Regions from separate parts of the Pseudoalteromonas sp. SR41-4 genome, predicted to be linked through region 2. Evidence: predicted binding sites of a transcription regulator. Region 2 holds the regulator's gene; each other region holds the start of a gene.

Region 1 (4,733 bases), on a different contig from region 2:
GTTCGGTAAACCAGCATTGGGGTGAACAGAGACAAAGGTTTCGCAAACACGCGATAGTTCTTCTACATATTGGCGCAATAAATCTGGACCTAGCGCGCAGTTCAAGCCAATTGAAATTGGCTTTATATGACGAATAGAATTATAAAATGCTTCGGTGGTTTGCCCTGACAGCGTACGGCCCGAGGCATCGGTTATGGTGCCAGAGATCATCACAGGCAACTTGCGCCCTGCTTGTTCAAACGCTTCTTCAACCGCGAATGAAGCCGCTTTTGCATTAAGCGTATCAAAAATTGTTTCTATTAAAATGAGATCAACACCACCTTCCATTAAAGCAAGGGTTGATTCAACATACGCGGTGACTAACTTATCAAACGTGACATTGCGATAACCGGGGTCGTTCACATCCGGTGAGATTGAACAGGTTTTTGAGGTTGGCCCTAAAACACCCGCAACATAGCGTGGTTTAGCTGGATTTTTAGCAGTAAACTCATCACAAATACTGCGTGCTAATTTAGCTGACTCTAAGTTTACTTCACGGCTGATGCTGGCCATATCGTAATCTTCCATCGAAATTGTAGTCGAATTAAAGGTGTTGGTTTCGATAATATCGGCACCTGCACTTAAAAAGCCACGATGAATATCAGCAATAATTTTTGGTTGTGTAATGCTTAATAAATCATTATTACCTTTAATTAGCACATGCCAGTCTTTAAAGCGCTCGCCACGGTAATCGTGTTCTTCTAATTTGTGTTCTTGGATCATGGTACCCATAGCACCATCAAGAATTAAAATACGCTGTTTTAACGCTTCAATTAACTCGGCGCTTTTGTTTTCTAAATTATTCGGCATAGTTGTTAGTCCTTACGGCTTGGCTAACTAAATTAATATCATAGGGTGTGGTTTGGTACACATAATAATTTAACCAATTCGAAAACAGTAAAAAGGCATGGCTTTGCCAAGTTTTCGACGGTTCGTTATCTGGGTTGTTCTCTGGAAAGTAATTTTCAGGCAATGGCGCATCAGGGCCTTTTTCTAAATCGCGCTGATATTCGCCTTTTAAAGTGTCTGCATCATACTCAGGATGCCCGGTAATATACACTTGGCTGCCGGATTTATTTTTTATTAAGTAAGCGCCTACTTGCTCTGAACCTGCCAGCACAACTAAGTCATCACAAGCGTTAATTTTTTCAATATCAATATGACCATAACGCGAGTGCGGCACTACAAAGGTATCGTCAAAACCACGCGTTAAGGCTCCATGTTCAAAGTAACACTTATGGGTAAACACGCCACAGAGCTTATTTTCTTTTAGTTCACGCTTTAGATTATAATGATGAAATAAACCCGCGTGAGCCGCCCAACACGAAAATAATGTTGAGGTTACATGCTGCTCCGCCCAATCTAAAATTACTTTTAGTTCATCCCAGTAGGCTACATCGTCATATTCTAAATGTGCCAATGGTGCGCCGGTAATGAGTAATGCATCGTAATTGTTGTCTTTCACTTCAGAGAAATAACGGTAAAAAGTGTCTAAATGCTGCTCTGAATTGCTACTGCTGCGATGAGTGTCTAAACGTAGAAGCTCTACATTCACTTGTAAGGGTGAATTAGCGAGCAAACGAATAAATTGCACCTCGGTTTCTACCTTATTAGGCATTAAGTTTAAAATCGCCAAGCGCATCGGACGGATCTCTTGGGTTTTAGCGCGGCTTTTTGGCATTACGAATACGTTTTCTTGACGTAACTTCGCAATTGCGGGCAATTCATCTTTAACGGTAATAGGCATACTCATCTCCAAGGCATAATTAACCAATGGCTAATTATGAACGGATAGCTGGAAATTTCAACCTCTAGATGTTTAGATGTCCAAATGAATTTATTTTAGCTATTTTTTTGCATTCTAAAAACCGCTCGCCATAATGCGCCTGTTGATTTTATTTTAAGGTGGTAAACGTGATTGATTGCCTAGGCTTAGGAGAACTTTTTGCTATATTAGCAGCTATTGTTTGGGCGCTTTCGACCATTTTATATAAAGGTTTTAGCCATCACTTAACGCCTATGCAGCTAAACATCAGTAAAGGCGTGTTAGCAAGTGCCATGATGTTAGCGACTATTGCGATTACTCAAGACGCTGCACTACCACATCATCTGACAAGCTGGCTTTGGCTAATTGCTGGCGGGGTGATTGGGATTGCGATTGGCGATAGCGCCTATTTTACTGCGCTGCGAAATATTGGCCCTGCTCGCACGTTAGTTATTGAGTCCCTTGCTCCAGCCCTTGTGGGGGTTTTTAATATCCTGCTATTAAATCATTATTTATCGCCATTTGCATGGTGCGGTATTGTACTTACAACCATTGGCGTAGTAATAGCAATCAAGCCTGAAAAAACATTGCCACAGGTTGATCATCAACATTATCGCAAAGGTGTTTTATGTGCCCTTGCAGCTGCTATCTGCCAAGCGCTCGGTATGGTGATGTCTAAAGGCGCACTCAATAATGAGCATATGAGTAGCTTATGGGCGGCATTAATTAGATTAGCAGCAGGTACGATGACTGTGGCCTTAGTTGTTGCAGTGTTTAAAAGCAGTGAATTTAAACAAGCACTAACTCTAAGGGGAATTAGCGGCAAACAATGGTTTTTTGCGGCTGTGTTTTTAGGCACTTTCCTTGGTTTATGGCTTCAACTTGGCGCAGTTAAATATACCGATCCAGCCATTGCACAAACGATTTTCGCAACCGCGCCATTAATTGTAATGAGCATTGGTTTTATAAAGCGCGAGCCCGTTACCAATAAAATGTTAATAGGCGGCTTGCTTGCTTTAATCGGTGTAGGAGTATTGCTCGCGAATTAGCACATTGTTATTTGGTTGATTCGTTGACTGTTTCACCTGAGAGCCACTACAATACAACATTGAAATTTTTATTATTATTTGAAGGCTCCTTCCATGGTTTTACCTGATAAGTTTATTTTCTCGATGAGTCGAGTATCTAAGGTTGTGCCACCTAAGCGCACTATCTTAAAAGATATTTCTTTGCATTTTTTCCCGGGCGCAAAAATTGGTGTACTTGGTTTAAACGGTTCTGGTAAATCAACGTTGCTACGTATTATGGCCGGCCTTGATCAAGAGTTTGAAGGTGAGGCATATCCTCAACCGGGCACTAAAATTGGTTACTTACCGCAAGAGCCTATTCTAGATGAAAGCAAAACGGTTCGTGAAACTGTGGAAGAAGCAGTCAGCGAAGTTAAAAACGCGCTTAACCGTCTTGATGAAGTATATAACGAATACGCGATGGAAGATGCTGACTTTGACGCACTAGCCAAAGAGCAAGGTGAGCTTGAAGCAATTATTCAAGCCCACGATGGTCATAACATCGACAACGTATTAGAGCGCGCCGCAGATGCCCTGCGCTTACCTGAGTGGGATGCTAAAATTGAATTCTTGTCAGGTGGTGAGCGTCGCCGAGTGGCTATCTGCCGCTTATTGCTTGAAAAACCAGATATGCTTATCCTCGATGAGCCGACTAACCACTTAGATGCAGAATCTGTAGCATGGCTTGAGCGCTTCTTGCATGATTACGAAGGCACTGTTGTGGCGGTAACCCATGACCGTTACTTCCTCGATAATGTAGCTGGCTGGATCTTAGAGCTTGACCGTGGTGAAGGTATTCCATGGGAAGGTAATTATTCTTCTTGGCTTGAGCAAAAAGATGCGCGCCTGCAGCAAGAGCAAAAGTCTGAAAAAGCCCGTCAAAAATCAATTGCACAAGAACTTGAGTGGGTACGTTCAAACCAAAAAGGTCGTCAAGCTAAGTCAAAAGCGCGTATGTCGCAATTTACTGAAATGCAGCAGTCTGATTACCAAAAACGTAATGAAACCAACGAGCTATTTATTCCACCTGGACCACGTTTAGGTGATCAAGTTATTGAAGTTAAAAACTTGAAGAAAAGCTTTGGCGATCGCGTGTTAATTGATGATCTAAGCTTTACTGTGCCTAAAGGCGCAATTGTTGGCATTATCGGTGCCAATGGCGCAGGTAAATCAACGCTGTTTAAAATGCTCAGCGGTGAAGACAAACAAGACAGCGGTGAAATTAACCTAGGTGAAACGGTTGAACTGGCAACCGTTGATCAGTTCCGTGGCAATATGGATGACAGCAATACTGTTTTCCAAGAAATTTCAAACGGCCAAGACGTACTAAAAATTGGTAACTTTGAATTCCAAAGCCGTGCCTATGTTAGTCGCTTTAACTTCAAAGGTAACGATCAGCAAAAATTTGTTAAGGACTTGTCAGGTGGTGAACGCAACCGCTTACACTTAGCTAAGTTATTAAAAGCCGGTGGCAACGTTATCCTGCTGGATGAGCCAACCAATGATTTGGACGTTGAAACATTACGTGCCCTTGAGAACGCTATTTTAGAATTCCCAGGCTGCGTTATGTGTATCTCGCATGACCGTTGGTTCTTAGACCGTATTGCTACACATATTCTTGATTACCGTGACGAAGGCCAAATTAACTTCTTCGATGGTAACTACACTGAATATGAAGAATGGCTTAAAAAGACCTTAGGCACTGCGGCTACGCAACCTAAACGTATTAAGTACAAGAAGATAGGTTAAGTTCTAGGTTCTAAAAATATTTTAAGCCCCACATTTATGTGGGGCTTTTTTTATTAACCTAGAATCTAGATCAGAGATTCACGATCCAGAGTTCAGCTTATACCAATCGTGTT
Region 2 (4,733 bases):
CCACCTGATGAGTCGCTGCTGCCGGCACTAGTAAGTAGGTATCGCCGTTTTTAATAAAGTGATGCAAGCTGTGTTGAATAAGCTGACTTAATTCGCCAATTTCACCGCCACGCAGCTGATCAATACGCAGTAAATCAATATTTTCTAAGGTAGTGATAAAACGCTTAGCTTTGCTGTAACCTTCTTTGACAATTTCTGTCGCGCTAGCTTCGCTGTCGTAACTACTGCGAACGACTAATTTGATATCAGTATTTTTTAATGGCGAGAGAGTTTTAGCATGTAACACTGGGTTGCCCAAACGCGCCAGTAAGTTTGCTTGGCCACGACATACTTTAGAATACTTAATCGCTTTTTTTACTTTACGAGGGTCGGTACTAAACACCCCTTGGGTATCAGTCCAAATTGATACCTGACTAGCATGACAATAACTGCTTAACAAAGTCGCGCTGTAATCACTGCCATTGCGCCCCAAAGTAACTGTATTTGCTTGGCAATCAGCGGCTATAAAACCAGTAACAATATTAATGCAATTGGCTGAAATTAACTCGGCACAGGCTTGTTGATTTTTTTGATGTAATAATTGCCCATCATTAAGGGTAAACAATTGACGAGCATCAACATCTTGAGCTGCAACATTTAACTGTTTTAAATAGCTAGCCAATAATCGTGCCGACCAAACTTCACCGTGAGCAAGCAATGCGGCTTCCTGTAAGCTTTGCTGTTGAGTTTGCTGTGCAATTAAGGCTAGCTCTTGTTCTAATACGTTTAATGCCGTATGTCGCGCTGCTGGACTCAATAACTGCTCGATCAAAGTACGTTGATGATTATCAAGCTGCAATAAAATATCACTCACTGCCTGTTGATCACCTTGCTGGTAACTCTGCCATAGCGTAACTAACGTATTAGTAGTTTTACCGGCTGCGGATACCACCACACAATCACCGGCTTCCGTATGGGCTAGAATAATATTTGCTACGGCCTGATAACGCTCTGCAGAACTAAGGCTAGAACCACCAAATTTATGAACTATATTTACCATTTTTTATTACCACAAAGCCGTATGTGCAGGAGTCAGTTTAAATGAGCTTGATTGCTCATCATCTTGTTGTTGAACAGAGGAAGCGATTACTTTTGCGCCGTGCTGAGCTTGACCTGGTTTCACTTTATTGAATACACGATCTAAGTCAGCGATTAAATCTTTTACATCTTCAATGCCCACCGAAATACGGATCAGGGTATCACCTACTCCCGCAGCAAGACGAGCAGTTGCCTCCATACCTGCGTGGGTCATAGTTGCAGGGTGACAAATCAAACTCTCAACCCCACCTAATGACTCAGCTAAGCTAAATTCTTCTAAGCTGGTCAAAAATTCTGCAGCATCATTAATATCACCTTTGATATCAAAGCTTACCATGCCACCAAAACCACGTTGCTGCTGTTTAGCGAGTTCATGCTGTGGATGAGATACTAATCCAGGGTAATATACTTGGCTTACATAAGGGGAGTTTTCTAGATATTGGGCAATAATAAAGGCATTTTCTTGATGCTGACGTAAACGAACATTCAAAGTACGTAAACCACGTAACGTTAAGTAGCTATCAAACGGGGCACCGGTAATGCCAATGTTATTAGCCCACCAAGCAAGCTCATCACCCAACTCTTGGGTAGCGGCGATCACCGCACCACCAACAACATCTGAGTGACCGTTAATATATTTAGTGGTCGAATGCACCACAATATCAACACCAAACTCAATTGGGTTTTGCAAAGCAGGTGATAAAAATGTGTTATCGGCACCAACCAACGCACCGCACTGCTTAGCAATCGTGGTGATCGCTTTAATATCGGTTAACCGTAAGATAGGATTACTCGGTGTTTCAATCCAAATTAGCTTTGGTTTTATCTCAAGAATTTTTTGATGATTTTCAGATTTAGTTAAATCTAAAACCACTAACTTTAATAAGCCACGCTTTTCAAGTGAGGTGAATAAGCGGTAACTACCGCCATAGCAATCATGTGGGATCACTAAAGTATCGTCACTGTTTAGCAGCTGAGTAGCTAAATGCACCGCAGCCATGCCCGTTGCAGTGATAATCCCCTTAGCGCCACCTTCAAGCTTAGCGAGCGTTTCAGCGAGTAAATCACGGTTTGGGTTGCCGCTACGGCCATAATCATATTGGCGCTTTTTATCAAAATCAGCAAATGAGTAGGTGGTCGATAAATGAATGGGAGGCACAACCGCGCCGTGATGTTTATCTGCATCAATACCATTGCGTACTGCAATGGTTGCTTTATTCTTTTGACTCATACCGTCACCTACAATTAAATGGATGTTTAGACGTCTAAAAGGTTAGAGGATCAAATTTAATAAGTCAAAGCATTTATGCGGTTTTAGCCGCAAGATTAGAAGTAAAAACATTTAAGCCGCTAGATGGCTAAAAAACAAGTATTTGACTATCTTTTTTAACACGATAGAATTTCGCCATCTTTGCGCTGCAAAAGGTCGCGCAAACAATTAACAACCTGAGGCAACGATACATCCTATGGCTAAATGGAATGGTGAATATATTCACCCATACGCAGAACACGGGAAAAAATCAGAACAAGTTAAAAAGATCACCGTTTCGATCCCGCTAAATGTATTAAAAGTTTTGACTGATGAGCGTACTCGTCGTCAAATTAATAATCTTCGCCATGCAACAAATAGCGAATTACTTTGTGAAGCATTTTTACACGCATTTACTGGCCAACCACTGCCAAACGATGAAGATTTACGTAAAGATAATCCAGAGAAAGTGCCTGAAGAAGTGAAAAAAATCATGCTTGAAATGGGTCTCGAAGTACCTGTACTCAACGAAGATTAAGTTATCATTTGTATATATTCCTGCTTCAGGAATGGGCTACAAAAAAACCTCAGTAACGTAAGTTACTGAGGTTTTTATTATTGTGCCATTACCAATTGCAGCTAAGCAGCTACTCCATGTAGTTTTCCGGCATATCAATTTGTGCAACACCAGAATCAATTGCCGCTTGCGCTACTGCTTTGGCAATGCGCGGTAATAAACGCGGATCCATCGGTTTTGGAATAATATACTGCGCACCAAATTCAAGTGTCTCAACACCCGCCGCTTTTAATACTTCCGCTGGTACTGGTTCTTTAGCAATGCTACGAATAGCGTCAACCGCAGCAATTTTCATTTCATCATTAATTTTGCTTGCACGCACATCTAGCGCACCACGGAAAATAAATGGGAAACACAGCACGTTGTTAACTTGGTTTGGATAATCTGAACGACCCGTTGCCATGATTAAATCATCGCGAGCACCATGAGCAAGCACTGGAGAGATTTCTGGATCTGGGTTTGAACAGGCAAACACTACAGGTCGATCAGCCATTAGCTTAAGATCGTCAGGAGAAAGTAAATTCGGGCCAGATACACCAACAAATACATCGGCATCAGCAATAACATCTTGCAGTGTGCGCTTATCTGTATTGTTAGCGAATAACTGTTTGTACTCGTTTAAATCATCACGACGAGTATGAATAACGCCTTTACGATCTAACATGTAAATATGTTCACGCAATGCGCCACACTTGATCAGTAGCTCCATACACGCAACCGCTGCGGCACCGGCTCCTAAACAAACGATAATCGCATCTTCGATTTCTTTGCCTTGTACTTCAAGTGCGTTGATCATACCAGCAGCCGTTACAATCGCGGTACCGTGTTGATCGTCGTGGAACACTGGAATGCTACAACGCTCGATCAATGCTTTTTCTATTTCAAAACACTCTGGCGCTTTAATGTCTTCTAAGTTAATACCGCCAAACGTATCAGCTATGTTAGCAACTGTATTGATGAAATCTTCGGTGGTATTGTGTTTCACCTCAATATCTATCGAATCTAGACCCGCAAAGCGTTTAAATAATAACGCTTTACCTTCCATAACCGGTTTTGAAGCCAATGGACCTAAGTTACCTAAACCTAAAATAGCGGTGCCGTTAGTAATAACCGCAACCATATTGCCTTTACCGGTGTATTTGTAGGCATTAGCGGGATCAGCAGCTATTTCACGTACCGGTTCTGCAACACCGGGGCTGTATGCGAGTGCAAGATCCTGTACGGTTTCAGCTGGCTTTGTAAGCTCAACGCTAATTTTTCCTGGAACGGGGTGCGAATGGTAATGTAAAGCTTGTTCACGAAAGTCTGACATAACGCGATTTTATCCTGCAAGTAAGTTAAGTTGAAAGTGAGAGTAAGCAGTTCTTATATCTTATAGGGAACGATACCTATATTATAATTAAATTCAAGCAATATCAGGTCTATCCTGTTATATGCTATATCCGTTAATTTTATGCGTTTTGTCAGCATTTTTTGCAAAAAAGCTTCAATTTTCGGCTATAAAAACGCCACAAAGCATCAAAAAACCCATCTTAAAATGCTCATTATGCAACGCTTTAAAGCAAAAATAATGACCTATGACTAAAAACCATCAAAGTAAGACGTTAACAACATTTAACCGCAAAAGACCTAACTTTACCGACAAAAACGTTTAATTTATCGCTTTAACGAGAATGACAATATAGTCAACAAATCACTATTTGTCTGTTATTTACTCGCTATACTGGATATAAAAGTGGGAAATAGTCACAACATAATGAATGCGTAAAGCTGGAGCACTAGAGCAAGAAATAAAGACTAAAAGGCGGTGTTTTTAATAAATAGCAGGCA
Region 3 (4,733 bases), on a different contig from region 2:
GTATCGGTGTTGTAAAACTCACTATCTAGCGCATACCCTAATTGACGGTTTTGGCTTGCTACCATTTGCGGCACAAAGTTAATTAAGAAGTTACGCGTTGCGTCAAAGTCTTTTTCTGTCATGCCATTTTTGATTAGCTTATCAAGTTCAAATAAAGCGGTACGCGTTGCAAAATGAGCGTCATTGTTCGAGCGCAGCGGGCGAAGCCATACTTGAAATATTTGCTCAGAGCGGCCTAAGTTTGCATCAGGCTTAGTCTGGAACATACCTCGTGGGAAATACTCAATATATGCGTAATCGCCGTAGTTCATACCGCGGGTTTGACGAATGCGCTCATAAAGATATGAGTTTGAACTGCGGTGCTCGCCAAAGTATGAGCGAACTAACCACAGTGCCGTCCAGTCTTCACTACTACGAATGGTATCAATTGGGAAGCCAAACGATACCGCAGTCGATTGCGCTGATTTTTCTACAATTGTAGCGTGATGACCTTTTAGCGCTGGTGCATCAGGAATCGATAAACGACTTTGCTGACCTTTAGGCAAAGCACTTAAATCGCTAAACATGGTTGCTTTAAGTGATTCAGGTACTGCGCCAATTAAACCGACAGTCAGTTTAGCTTGAGTAAATTCTTTCGCATAAAACGCTTTCACGTCATCAAGTGTTAATGCTTCTAAATCAGATAGATCACCGTAGTTATAGCTCTCATATGGGTGACCTTGATACAGCTTATGATAAAGCACTTCTTTACCTAGCTCTTCGTCATTTGAGGCTTTTAGGCCAGATTTTATACCGTCGATGAGCTCTTTCTTAAGGCGTTTAAAGTCATCTTCTCTAAAGCCAGGATTTAGTAACTGCTCACTAACCAGTGCATACCATTGTGCAGCGTTATCTTTATGGACACGCCCTTGTAGCGAAATCATTTCTTTATCTATCTGATAACCAAAGCTACCTGCCAATGGATAAAGTGCCTGTTTAATGTCGTTGTAGCTCTTCGCCTGTGAACCACCTTGAGCAAGCATGGCCGCAGTGAGTGCAGCTACGCCTTTTTGACCTTTAGGATCAGCCGCAGCACCGGTATGGAATAACCAGTTAATATCAATCAATGGCGAACTATTGGTTTTATCTAGCACTTTAAAATGACGCTGTTGCACAGTTTGCTTGCTAGCAACGAGAGTGTTTAAGTCCACTTCTTGTTCAAAGCCAGCCACTTTATCCAGTGCAGACATAGTCACAGTAGTACGACCACTGTCTACAAAATACTTATTAGCAATGTCTTTAATATCTTGCGCGGTGATGCTATCTGCCGTTGCATATAACTGATTGACGACTTCTGGATCGCGCTCAAAATGCATATAACTGGCAAGGGTTGAACCTATAGCTTGTGATGAGTCTAGGCCGTTAATAAAGCTGTATTTAAGATTGGATTTTAAATCAGCTAGCTTTTGGCTATCAACCAACTCAGTGCGAGCTTTGGCGTAGGTGCTATTAATTGCATCACGAGCAACCGCTAAATCAGCCTCATTTTCAACTTTCACAAAAACATGTAATAAGCCGGGATCTTTGGTATCAGGGTTATAGCTAAACATTTGGCTAGCAATTTGTTTATCAACCACTAACTCTTGGTAAAGCTCTGAGTTGGTTGAAAAATAAAGCTGTGACAGTAAATCAAGCGCGGCTCTGTCTTTTTGTTTTGGCTGCCAGGCTGTGCCTTTATAAGATACTAATAACCAATGCCCTGGTAAGCCTTCGTTTTGCTCATGTATATATTTCGCCGCTTGCTGTTTTGGTTCGGTTGGAATATCAGCAACGAAATCGCCTTTTTGCCATTGGCCCCAGTGTTTTTTAACCATAGCCATAGTTTCAGCTGGATCAACATCGCCTACAATCACTAATGACACATATTCAGGTTTATAAAACTTAGCAAAAAACTCTTTACCGTATGCCATTTGATCCGGCATGGCTTCAATATCTTCAAAAAAGCCCATTGTGGTATGTTTATAAGTATGTTTTTCGAATGCTTCATTACGTACTGCAGAAAGTAACTTACGAACCGGGCTGGCATTATTTTTAAGGTATTCGCCTTTAACTGTTAATGCTTCGGTACGAAATTGCTCTTCTGAATAAGTCAGGTTTTGAAAAATATCCGCTTCAATTTCAAGTACTTTATCAAGATGTTGCTTTGAAAAGTTTAAGTGATAGTTAGTGTAATCATTGGTTGTATAAGCGCGATTATCAACCCCAGAATTTTTTAGAATATCAGAATACACATCTTGCGGATATTTTTCAGAGCCTTTAAACATCATGTGTTCAAAAAAGTGTGCAAAACCGGTTTTACCTGCTTCGACTTCATTACGAGAACCGACAGACACTGGAATTTGTAGTGATACCACATCAGGGTAATCAGTTTTCACCACCATAACGCGTAAACCATTATCAAGCTCTTCTAATAAATAATCTTGTGAGAACACCCGATCATTACTACTGCCAACCGTTGACTGTTCAATCTCAACCTCTTTGACCATGTTTGAGACGCTGGTATTTGCACAGCCGCCCAGTGCAAGCGTTACCGCAAGGCTCGTTGCTAATAATTTAAATTTCATTGCTATCCCTTGTTAGTTGAATAAATTTCTTGTTTTTAGTCATCCGATTATGCAACAAAGCAAGTCAATATAAGACCCCTGAGGTAATAAATTATGTAAACAGTTGTGTATCAGAGAACTCTTCATTCAGAGCAACATGAATAAAACTCACCTTCGTTGAAAAAGTTTCACTAAAAAAATCTATCTAGACGTCTAAATGGCTGCTATATTATTTGCCATAGACACTAACTTAGCTGGAATGAGGATTATGGCTTTATCACTACAAGAGAAAATTGAAGACACCAATCAGGGTGTGTACTTAATTGGTACCACCCCACCACGTATTGGTACTGATAAAGCGCAGCTTGAAATTATCGCCCAAAAGCTCTTAGCTCGTTTGCATGAAATTGAATACGATGGCGTGATTATTTATGACATTCAAGATGAAAGTAGTCGCACTGAGATGCCTCGCCCTTTTCCGTTCAAGCAAACAGTAGATCCTCGAGAATACAGTAACTTACTACGTAATTTATCGCATCAAGAAGTGATCACTTATAAAAGTGTTGCACAGCGCGGTGTGGCCGAATTTAAACAGTGGTTAAGCGAAACTAAAAACCAGTTTAATTTAAAAAACCTAGTATTAGTCGGTAGTCCATCATCTGACGGGGATATTAAATTAAGCCTGCCTGATGCTTATAAAGTCTTAAGCGAACAGCCTCAAGACTTCTTTTTAGGAGGCGTTACCATTGCCGAGCGCCACGCAAGTAAACGTAATGAACATGAACGCTTACTTGAAAAAACCACGCAAGGCTGTAAATTTTTTATCTCACAAGCTGTGTATAACGCGCAAGCAACCGTGGATTTGATCACCAGTTATGCGCGCAGCTGTAAAGCTCAAGGTATCGAACCTAAACGTATTATTCTAACCTTTACACCCTGCGGCAGTGAAAAAACCTTAGAGTTTATGCAATGGTTAGGAATTTCCGTACCTGATGCAACTAAATGGCGGATGCTTGATTCGCAAAACCCACTGAGTGAATCTGTACGTATTTGCCGTGAAAACTTAGATTTAATACTAAGAAGTTGCGCGCATTTAGACGTGCCACTGGGGTTAAATATTGAAAGTTTAACCAACCGTAAAGAAGAAATTGATGCATCTATTAATCTTTACCGCTTATTAAAAGCGACAATGGAGCTGAACCTAGCTGAGAAGCAAATAGCTTAGGTTCGGGCTTCGGGCTTCGGGCTTCGGGCAATAATGATAAGCGGCATAGAATAAGCCAGCTCAAGTAGTTAGCTTCGTTTCCTTCTCTTTGTGCAAAAAAACTTAGTGAATTATTCACAAAGAGGTTAAGAGACGCTGCGCTTAAGAGTAATACATATTCTAGGCCCGACTTGCCAGAGCATGTGATATCACCAGCACCAAAAGTAGACGCTTGAAAACGAAGTCCCTTGTCGCAGCTCAAAAACAAAAGGAATTAACATTGCGCTTCCTGTTAATCAAAAGCGCATGATGGGTGGTGTGGGGGCTGGAGGTTAGAGACCTCCGGCTACCCGATTAGGTTATTTCTTACCGTTTCCTACCATTTGCTTTTTTACTTTTTTGCTTCATAGCGCTTTTTAATACTCTTGTTTTTTCTACATCAAATTCTTTCATGGCTTTATAGCTGAACATCTCATTTAGAGGCATATCTAAATTAAAAGTTGACTTTTCCCTGTACTCTTCGAGTTCCAGATACTTAATGAACTCTTCCACACGCTCCAGCCTAACTTTAACACGGTCTAAACTTTCACCTCGATTAAATAAACTATATTCTTTTCTAGCTGCTTCTGTGAGGTAATTACAAGTCTTTTCCGTAAACAAACCTGTATCAGTACAAATCAAGTCTAAGTAGGTGAAATAGTGAGCGAGTTCATTGCTCATATAAAGGCCGTAGTTAGTTATTTTTATGCTATCAACATTATTTGAAAATTCATCAAGTCTATTATTTGATTCAACAAAACCATGCTTTAGGAGTGAGTCCACATTTTTTTCAAAGTCATCAATCATATTAAAAGTTTCAGAAAAATATGACTTCAATATCGCTATAGAGTGATATGAAGGTGATGAACTATCAGTTCCTTTAGATAGTTTCCTTAGAATACGTAATG

The links. The regulator MetJ, encoded in region 2, represses methionine synthesis genes. The targets are predictions, from matches to a motif close to TAGACGTCTAGACGTCTA.
Region 1: the regulator MetJ is predicted to act here: its motif matches at 1,852-1,869, upstream of metA (homoserine O-succinyltransferase).
Region 3: the regulator MetJ is predicted to act here: its motif matches at 2,789-2,806, upstream of H5180_RS10030 (methylenetetrahydrofolate reductase).

What each region holds. Positions count from the first base shown of each region.
Region 1 covers NZ_JACJEI010000017.1:37,147-41,879, forward strand. The annotation lists gene H5180_RS14270 (homocysteine S-methyltransferase family protein) at 1-849, opposite strand, end outside; gene metA (homoserine O-succinyltransferase) at 839-1,786, opposite strand; gene H5180_RS23780 (DMT family transporter) at 1,954-2,853, shown strand; gene ettA (energy-dependent translational throttle protein EttA) at 2,947-4,620, shown strand.
Region 2 covers NZ_JACJEI010000006.1:5,689-10,421, reverse strand. The annotation lists gene metL (bifunctional aspartate kinase/homoserine dehydrogenase II) at 1-1,039, opposite strand, end outside; gene metB (cystathionine gamma-synthase) at 1,046-2,308, opposite strand; gene metJ (met regulon transcriptional regulator MetJ) at 2,544-2,864, shown strand; gene H5180_RS06330 (malic enzyme-like NAD(P)-binding protein) at 2,974-4,215, opposite strand.
Region 3 covers NZ_JACJEI010000010.1:16,569-21,301, forward strand. The annotation lists gene H5180_RS10025 (pitrilysin family protein) at 1-2,603, opposite strand, end outside; gene H5180_RS10030 (methylenetetrahydrofolate reductase) at 2,851-3,807, shown strand; gene H5180_RS10035 (type I restriction enzyme HsdR N-terminal domain-containing protein) at 4,153-4,733, opposite strand, start outside.